4 regions of the Streptomyces sp. NPDC051822 genome follow, and region 4 is predicted to be linked to each of the others. Evidence: riboswitches for the same ligand, from Rfam matches in the RefSeq annotation. Region 4 holds a riboswitch; each other region holds the start of a gene.

Region 1 (2,190 bases), on a different contig from region 4:
CCCGCGCCGATCTGACGGACGCGCAGATCGAGCGCGCGGTGGCGACGATCCTGCGCACGGCGCCCGCGGTCCCGGAGGCGTGACGGCGGGCGATCCGGGGGAGGGCCCAAAAGCGTTCCGAGGCAGCAGAGTTCACCGCTTCGGGCGACAGATGGGGACATATCTTGGTGGAACGCGGCCCGGCGCGGCACGATCGGTGGCACTCTGACGCGAAGCGCGATCCGGGGCAGCGGCCCCGGCGGGAAAGGGACAGCGTCGCCATGGCAGATCACCAGGAAGCATCCGTCACGCTGCCGAGCGACCCCGCCTCGGTCCCCACGGCCCGGAGGTACGTCGCGGACGTCCTCACCGGCTGGGGCCTCGACGGCGCCGCGGACCTCGCTGACTCGGTCCGCGTGATCGTCTCCGAACTCGCCACCAACGCCGTTCTGCACACCCTCGGCCAGTCGCCGACCTTCACGGTCGAGATCCGCCTGGAGCGCGAGGAACGGCTCCACATCGGCGTCACCGACAGCCACCCCCGCCGGCCCAGGCGGCTTCCGGCGGCGGTCCAGCAGGACAACGGCCGGGGCCTGGTCATCATCCGTGTGCTCGCGGCGGAGGCGGGCGGCCGGCTCTCGGTCACACCGACCGAGGACGGCGGCAAGACGGTCTGGATCACCGTCCCGTGGACCGTGTCACCCGTCGCGAGGTGTTGACGGGGTTTTCGTATACGGGTCTTCCCGGTGAGCGCGGGAGTTCCGGGTGCGTGCGGGTCCTCCGGGCGAGGGGGTACGGCGGGCGAGGGGGTACGGCGGCGCCATCGCACCCCTCACGAACGGACCGCTATCGGCGCCGGATCACCGGACGCGGCCGTAGTAGACCTTCGACGACCAGATCTTGTCGAGCTTCACCCAGGAGCCCGTCTTGGGCGAGTGCCAGATCTTGCCGCTGCCGGCGTAGATGCCCACGTGGTACACCCTCCCGCCGGAGTGGAAGAAGACCAGGTCCCCCTGCTGCCTGCTGGAGGCGGAGATGTGCCGGGTGGTGTTGTACTGCTGCTGCGCGGTGCGGGGCAGCGACTTGCCCGCCTTCTTGTACGCGTAGAGCGTCAGCCCGGAGCAGTCGAACCTGGTGGGTCCGGTGCTCCCGTACCGGTACGGGGCTCCCTTCTTGGACGCGGCGACGCTCAGTGCCTTGTTCGCGTGCGTGGTGGCTGCCTGGGCCTCCGATGCCGCACCTGGTGCGAGCAGCGTGCCGCCGACGGCGGCGAGGGTGAGAGCCGAGACGGCTCCGGCCCGGGACAGCAGGGACGGGACGTGCATCTGCGCGGTCATGCGCAACCCTTCGTCAGCCGCCTGCGAAGGATGACCTGTCGGGTTCGGGCTGGCGAAGATGCCCGGCCGCTGACGCGGCTTCACCCCAAGGGACGGCCCCGCTGCCGGAACAGCGCGTACGCCCCGTAAAAATCGGGTCCTCCACTCCTGCCGATCCACTCCTGTCGACCAGACGTCCGGGACAGCGGCAGGACTCGGCGTCCGCCCGGACCGCCCCGCCGCGGTGGCGGGGGCTTGTCGTCGACAGGGATCTTGACCCACACAGAGGTCGAAATCCGAGCTGAAACGGCGATATGTGAGGCTCCTCACGACTGATCCATACGGGTGGACAGGATGGTTTCGTGATCGTCGGAGGTTTGGCCGACGAGCCCCGCACCAGGGGTGGAACGCCCCGTTCGGCCAGATGCGTGCACGTGATGTGCAAGTCACCCGGCACATATGTCGACTCGTCGACTACGCCGAACGGGGGAGCGATTCTGCGGTGCGCGTCGGCCGTACGGCCCTCGACACGACGCGCCGGAATGTCAACTCGCCTGCGCGTCGCGGACAGTGACGCGGCCGGTCCTCCGCTCTCCGTCCAACACCCGCAGGGCGCGCGCCAATGTGTCCGCGTGGACCTCGTGCTCGCCCCGCATATGCATGAGCGTCAGGGCCTCACGCAGCGCCTCCGCCCTTCCCACCAGGGCTTGTGCCGCTCGCAGCGCTCCATAGGTATGCGTACCTCTGGATGGATTGATCTTCCCGAGGAGGTCGGCGACTTCGAGGTACGCGTCGACGAGTTCACCCTCGGCCCGCGTCAGGGCGGGCAGGGGCGGCAGTTCCGGGACCACGGCCGCCTCACCGCGCCGTGTCGCCGGCGGCGGCCGCCCGCCTG
Region 2 (2,190 bases), on a different contig from region 4:
GACTCGCCGCCCTCGTTGCCTTCGGCCCAGGCGGAGTAGACGTCGGCGGAGTCGACGAAGTTGCCGCCGGCGGCGGCGTAGGCGTCGAGGACGGCGAAGGACTGCGCCTCGTCGGCGGTCCACCCGAAGACGTTGCCGCCCAGGGCGAGGGGGAAGACGTGGAGGTCCGAGCTGCCCAGCGGGCGGAGAGAGGTCATGAGTCGGTCAACTCTCTCCGCCGCCGGAGCTATTCCGCGACGTGAACCGGTCAGACCGTGAGGCCCTTGGAGCGGAGCCAGGACGCCGGGTCGATGCCGTCGCCGCCGGGCGTGTGGACCTCCATGTGGAGGTGGGCGCCGGAGACGTTGCCGGTGGCGCCGACGCGGCCGATCGTCTCGCCGGTGCCCACGGTCTGGCCGACGCCGACCGTCATGGACGACAGGTGGCAGTACCAGACCTCGGTGCCGTCCTCCAGCTCCAGGACGATCCGGTAGCCGTAGGAGCCGGACCAGCCGGCCGACTTCACGGTGGCGCCGTGGACCGCCTTGAGCGGGGTGCCGGTGGGGGCGGCGAAGTCGAGGCCCGTGTGGTAGCCGGAGGACCACATCGAGCCGGACTGCATGTAGGTGGCGGTGAGGGAGTACGAGGAGAGCGGCATCGAGTAGCTCGCGGCGAGCTGGGCGAGGCGCTCGGCCTCGGTCTTCGCCCGGGCTTCCGCCTCCGCCTTCGCCTTGGCCTCCGCTTCGGCCTTGGCCTTGGCCTCCGCCTCGGCCTCCGCGGCCGCCTTCTCCGCGGCGTCGGCCTTGGCCGCGGCCTCCGCGGCGGCCTTCTCGGCAGCCGCCTTCTCCGCCGCGGCCATGTCGGCGGCGTCGGCGGAGGCCTGCTGCTGCTCGGCCTGCTGGAGGATGCGGGCGCGCAGGGCCTCGCCCGCGTCGGCGGTGCCGGCGGTGAGGGCGGTGGCCTCGGCCTGCCCTGCCGTGGCGCCCTGCTCGGTGTCGGGCGTGGTGTACGTGGCGGCGGTGAGCGGGTTCGGGTTGGAGCCCGCCGCGCTCGCGGTCTCCATCTCCGCGTCCGAGTCGGGAAGGAGGTCGCCGACGCCGGGGAGGTCGTGGGCGTCCGGCAGGCCGAGGTCCGGGAGGTCCGGGAGCGATATGGCGACCGGCGGCTTGTCCTGCGCGGTGGCGAGGCCGCCCGCGCCGACGGCCGCGATGACGCCGACGCCGAGGACGGTGGAGGAGCGTGCGAAGTTGGAGCGCTGCTTGACGACCCGGTGCCGGCCGCCGGAGCGGCTCTGGGCGCGGAGGGACTCCTCGCTGGGGTTCCACTCGGTGTCCGGGGCGGCGGCGGGACCCGCACCACCACCGAAGGCATCGAAGGGGGCTTCGGGTACGGGAGTGTTGGACGCCACTAGGGCGCGCTCCTTTCCTTCCTTCTCGCCTACCGGGTTAGCTGACGGGTTCGGAGCAGGAAGGTCTCCTACGGGCACGTTCGCACAGGTGCGACGGGCCCGATTCACCCCAAGTAGTGGTTCCCCGGTTCCTTTTCAGGATTCGGCGCGTGCGCACGGTGCCGCCTCTTGCGACGGCTGGGACGACCGCACTGCGTTATCGAACGTTAATAGACAGGGGGTCCCTATTCCAAGCCGTTCCTCTTGATCATTCATTGAATTGGGGGAGAATAGCCCGAGTTGACCCCCCTTCAACAACGGCCACGCAAACCGCCGCGACCTGACGTTGAGTCAATTGTTATCGCAGGGACACCTGTCGACTACGGCCCGTGACGGGATCCGTTCGGCGGCACCACCGGCATCGTCCGGCGCCGCTCCGGCTGCCCCGCCGCGGGGCGGCTCAGCGCGAGGAGCGCCATGTCGTCCGTGGACCCGCCGCCCGTGTGCAGCCGTACGTCGTCCACGAGCGCGTCGAGCAGTTCCTCGGGCCCCGGGAAGATCCGGCCGGCGAGGCGCTCCCCCGGGTCGTAGAAGACACCCGCCGCGTTCCGCGCCTCCGAGAGGCCGTCGGTGTAGAAGAGCAGCGTCGCGCCCGGCGGGTACGGCCGCCCCTCGGCCCGGTCCGGCCACGTCGCCAGATCGCCCATGCCGAGGGGCAGCGCCGACTCGGTCGGTTCGAGCGTGTCCAGGCGCCCGTCGGCGTACAGCATCAGCGGGGGCGGGTGCCCGCGGTTGACGACCCTTACGAAACCGTCGAAGGTGCC
Region 3 (2,190 bases), on a different contig from region 4:
GCGAGCCGGCCGAGCCGCTCCCGATGCCGTCGATCACGGCCGACGACACCGGACGGGTCGTCATCGTGGACCGGCCGGGCGCCGTTCAGACCCAGTTGCTGATCGGCCGGATCGGCGCCGACCGGCACGACCGTGTCTGGCCGGCCCAGGTCCTCGGCACGTACTGCCTCGGTGGCACCCTGACCTCGCGTCTCGACCGGGTCCTGCGCGAGGAGAAGGGCTACACCTACGGGGTGCGGGCCTTCGGGCAGGTGCTCCGCTCCGACGCCCAGGGGAACGGCGCCGCGATGCTCGCCATCAGCGGTTCCATCGACACCCCCAACACGGGCCCGGCTCTTGACGACCTGTGGAAGGTGCTGCGCACCCTGGCCGCCGAGGGTCTGACGGACGCCGAGCGCGAGACCGCCGTGCAGAACCTGGTGGGGGTCGCGCCGCTCAAGTACGAGACGGCCGCCTCCGTCGCCGGGACGCTCGCCGACCAGGTCGAGCAGCACCTTCCGGACGACTTCCAGGCCCAGTTGTACGCGCGTCTGGCCGAGACCGGCACGGTCGAGGCCACCGCGGCCGTGGTCAACGCCTTCCCGGTGGACCGGCTCGTCACCGTCCTGGTGGGCGACGCGGCGCAGATCGCGGACCCGGTGCGCGCGCTCGGCATCGGTGAAGTCACCGTTGTGACCGGCTGATTCCGGCTGCCGATCCGGCAGGGGGAGGGCTCCGACGACCTGTTTCGTCGGAGCCCTCCCCTTTGTCCGTATTGAGGGCTTGGGTGGCCCTATGACCTGTGGCATGTCTTACAAACTGCCGAGTCCGGTTGGTGATTGAAAGACGATCCGCATAGCGTCGGTGCGTCTGTCCGGCAGTTGCACCTGCCGCACCCGCGGCATCCGGACAGTCATCGCCGAGTCCCCGTCAGGCGCGAGCCTGGGGAGCCGGGGACCCACGCGTAGTCCCTGGGGTGAATCGGGCGCCTTCGTCTCGTACGGAGGGGCTCGTAGGAGACCTTCCTGCTCCGAACCCGTCAGCTAACCCGGTAGGCGAGAGGGAAGGAAAGGATCAGCCACTACATGGCGTTCACCCGTGCCACCGGGAAGCATCGTGGTCCGAGCCGTATGGCGCGCCGCAGCGTAGGCATCGCCGGCGCAGCGACCCTCGCCACCACCGGCGTCATCGGCACCCTCGCCTCCCCGGCGCTCGCCGCCGAGACGGACAACCGCTCCGTCGAGGACACCGGCCTCACCAAGGTGATCACCGAGGACTCGCTCGCGGACCGGCTCAACGCCCAGGCCGCCGCGCAGGAGCAGGAGGCCTTCGAGGCCGCCGCCAAGGCGAAGGCCCAGGCCGAGGCGAAGCGCAAGGCCGAGGCCCGCGCCAAGGAGATCCGCGAGGCCGAGCAGCGCGCCGCCCGTGAGGCCGAGCGCCGCCGCCTGAACTCCTTCCAGCTCCCCGTCGACGGCTCGTACGTGTCCACCGGCTACAAGACCGGTGGCTCGCTCTGGTCCTCCGGCAGCCACTCGGGCGTCGACTTCCACGCGGCCTACGGCAGCAGCGTCGTCTCCGTCGGCTCCGGCACCGTCGTCGAGGCCGGCTGGGGTGGCGCGTACGGCAACAACATCGTCATCCGGATGAACGACGGCACGTACACCCAGTACGGGCACCTCTCCTCCATCGGAGTCCACGTCGGCCAGACCGTCGAGCCCGGCGAGCGGATAGGCATCTCCGGCTCGACCGGCAACTCGACCGGCCCGCACCTCCACTTCGAGGCCCGGACGACGGCCGAGTACGGCTCCGACATCAACCCGGTCGCCTACCTCCGCGCCCGCGGCGTCAACGTCTGACCGCCGCACCCCGCGCTTCGCAAAAGCCCCGGCTCGTCCTGAGCCGGGGCTTTTCGTCGGTCAAAAGACATCCATATTCCGCTGAGGCATCGGAAATTCCGGCGCGCTGCAATAGAGTCGCAGATCGGGCGCAGAACAGGCGCCGTAAGAATTGTCTCGCGCAGACCAAGGCGGAGGTCGGACATGCGTATTCCCGCGCACTCGGTATGCACGGCGATCCGGGACGACATCGTCTCCGGCGTCTTCGAGCGGGGCAGTCGACTGACGGAGGACCAGCTCGCCCGCCGCTACGGGGTCTCCCGTGTGCCGATCCGCGAGGCCCTGCGCACCCTGGAGTCCGAGGGCTTCGTCGTCA
Region 4 (2,190 bases):
GGCGGGTCTCGGCACCCTGCTCTTCGACCTGCTCACCGAGACCGAGGCGGCCGACCGGGCACACGTCTTCGACACCCCGCTGCTCGCGGGGCGGCTCGCCGGAGCCACGGACTGGCTCGCCGGGCGGCCCGAGAGCGACGGCCTCCCGCTCGGCTACTTCGGCGCGAGCACGGGGGCGGCCGCCGCGCTGTGGGCGGCGGGCGACCCCGGGTCGCCCGTGGCCGCCGTCGTCTCACGCGGTGGCCGGCCTGACCTCGCGGGCGACCGGCTCGCCGGGGTGCGGGCGCCCACGCTCCTCGTCGTGGGAGGCAGGGACGCCCTGGTCCTGGACCTCAACCGGCGGGCCGGCTCCCGGCTGCGCTGCGAGCACCGGCTGGCCGTCGTGGAGGGCGCCACCCACCTCTTCGAGGAACCGGGCGCCCTCGAGGAGGTGGCGGAGCTCGCCACCTCCTGGTTCACCGGGCACTTCAGGGATCAGTAGGCGCCGTTGACGTTGTCGATGGAGCCGTAGCGGTCGGCCGCGTAGTTGCAGGCGGCGGTGATGTTGGCGACCGGGTCGTACAGGTCCGTGGACGTGCCCGGCACGTGGTAGGCGTCGAAGGTCGGCTGGATCACCTGGAGCAGCCCCTTCGAGGGGGTGCCCTTGGCCGCGTTGGAGTCCCAGTTGTTGATGGCCTGCGGGTTGCCGGACGACTCGCGCATGACGTTGCGGAGGATTCCGTCGTAGGAACCGGGGATGCCGTGCCGGGCCATGATGTCCAGCGACTCCCGGATCCAGCCGTCGAGGTTGTTCGCGTACTGGGTGGCGGCGACCGGGGCGGCCTGGACGGGAGCGGCGGCGGGAGCGGCCGCGGCGGAGGCGCCCGTGCCGGCGGCGGCCGGGGCGGCAGCCCTGCGCTCGGAGCGGCTCGCCCGATCGGCCGTACCGGCCTTCTTCGTCTTGGTGGGGGTGGCCTTCGCCTTGGCAGGGGCGGCCTTCGCGGAATCCCGACCGATCGTCAGTTCAAGACCCGGGTGAATAAGTGACGGATTGTCACCCACCGTGCTCCTGTTGGTCCTGTAAAGGCTCTTCCAGCCGCCCTGAATTCCCTTCTTCTGGGCGATCAGGGAAAGCGAGTCACCGCTGACGACGGTGTAGGTACGTGCTGCGGCGGGCGCCTTGGGCGCTGCCGCCGGGGCGAGCGCCGCGGCGGGAGCGACGGCGGACCTGCTGATCTCCGGGGCTCCGGAAACGGGCGCGGCGCCGGCCGCGGCGGGGGCGATCAGCGGGAGGGCGAGAGCGGCCCCACCCGTGCCGACCAGGGCGAGTCCCCGGGAGACGGGGTGGCGTCGGGGGCGGCGGTGCTTACCGTGTGCGGGCATGACGGATTTCCTCTCCGGCGCCTTCGGGGTGAGCTGTCGGGTTCGGACTGGAGGTGTCCGGCCGCGCGCACGCGGCTTCACCCCGAGCCGCTCCGGAGGTCCGGACCGGCGTTTTCGTGGGTCCCCCGCTCCTGCCGTCGGGTGAAAAGGGAGGTGTCACGAGCGGTGGCAGGATTCGGCGATCCGCTCGAATGGAGGTGACCGTAGGCCAGTAATGCGACAGAGAACAAGGGGAGTGGAAGTCGGAACCCGATAAATGGATCACGGAATTCACGGAATTCAAGATCGGGGCCGTCTCGGGCCGGTCGAACTTCCTTGTCCGGTACGGCCTGCGGGCACCCGCGGCGCCGCTGCCTTTCCGGGAACGTGAGTCGCATCACCAGGCGTTCAATGTCCGAATATGCGCCGTAATTCTGTTTATGGGGAAGTGGGCGATAAGAGCACTGTCGTCCGAGTGGGCACTCAAGGGCAAAAGTCGCAAAGCCGACATTCCTTGTGAAGGATGGAGAAACCCGACCGAGGAGCCCCCGGATGCCGCCTGCCGTCCCCCTGCTCGACCCCGACACCCTCGACCGCGAGGCCGCCGCCCTCTACGAGAGCGCGACCTGGCAGCGGATCGTCACGGTCTTGACCACCGGGGAACCGCTCCCTGCGCCCCCCGACGAACCCGCGACGGCAACGGAGAGCTGGCGCGACCTGCTCACCGTGCCGGTGGACCGGCTCGTCGCCGACGCGCTCCTGGCGCTGCCGCCGCCCCCTCCCGCCGAGCGCCGCCTCCCCGGCCGGCTCGGAGCCGTACTGCCCGACCGGCTGCACGCCTGGCGTCGG

What was found. A riboswitch is a leader RNA that binds a small molecule or an ion and turns the genes downstream of it on or off. The one in region 4 is predicted to bind cyclic di-AMP.
Region 1: linked by a shared signal. The riboswitch ahead of ACIA8N_RS30285 (C40 family peptidase) and the one ahead of ACIA8N_RS27820 (LysM peptidoglycan-binding domain-containing protein) in region 4 are both predicted to bind cyclic di-AMP.
Region 2: linked by a shared signal. The riboswitch ahead of ACIA8N_RS17440 (M23 family metallopeptidase) and the one ahead of ACIA8N_RS27820 (LysM peptidoglycan-binding domain-containing protein) in region 4 are both predicted to bind cyclic di-AMP.
Region 3: linked by a shared signal. The riboswitch ahead of ACIA8N_RS16825 (M23 family metallopeptidase) and the one ahead of ACIA8N_RS27820 (LysM peptidoglycan-binding domain-containing protein) in region 4 are both predicted to bind cyclic di-AMP.

What each region holds. Positions count from the first base shown of each region.
Region 1 is NZ_JBITBZ010000012.1:134,385-136,574, forward strand. Features, by position in the region: gene ACIA8N_RS30275 (8-amino-7-oxononanoate synthase) at 1-83, shown strand, start outside; gene ACIA8N_RS30280 (ATP-binding protein) at 261-698, shown strand; gene ACIA8N_RS30285 (C40 family peptidase) at 840-1,316, opposite strand; cyclic di-AMP (ydaO/yuaA leader) riboswitch at 1,319-1,450, opposite strand; gene ACIA8N_RS30290 (hypothetical protein) at 1,841-2,146, opposite strand; gene ACIA8N_RS30295 (ATP-dependent Clp protease proteolytic subunit) at 2,154-2,190, opposite strand, start outside.
Region 2 is NZ_JBITBZ010000005.1:21,720-23,909, forward strand. Features, by position in the region: gene ACIA8N_RS17435 (aldo/keto reductase) at 1-197, opposite strand, end outside; gene ACIA8N_RS17440 (M23 family metallopeptidase) at 248-1,387, opposite strand; cyclic di-AMP (ydaO/yuaA leader) riboswitch at 1,399-1,545, opposite strand; gene ACIA8N_RS17445 (PP2C family protein-serine/threonine phosphatase) at 1,747-2,190, opposite strand, start outside.
Region 3 is NZ_JBITBZ010000004.1:446,668-448,857, reverse strand. Features, by position in the region: gene ACIA8N_RS16830 (pitrilysin family protein) at 1-683, shown strand, start outside; cyclic di-AMP (ydaO/yuaA leader) riboswitch at 887-1,052, shown strand; gene ACIA8N_RS16825 (M23 family metallopeptidase) at 1,065-1,835, shown strand; gene ACIA8N_RS16820 (GntR family transcriptional regulator) at 2,019-2,190, shown strand, end outside.
Region 4 is NZ_JBITBZ010000010.1:226,850-229,039, forward strand. Features, by position in the region: gene ACIA8N_RS27815 (phosphoribosyltransferase family protein) at 1-481, shown strand, start outside; gene ACIA8N_RS27820 (LysM peptidoglycan-binding domain-containing protein) at 475-1,362, opposite strand; cyclic di-AMP (ydaO/yuaA leader) riboswitch at 1,368-1,553, opposite strand; gene ACIA8N_RS27825 (hypothetical protein) at 1,894-2,190, shown strand, end outside.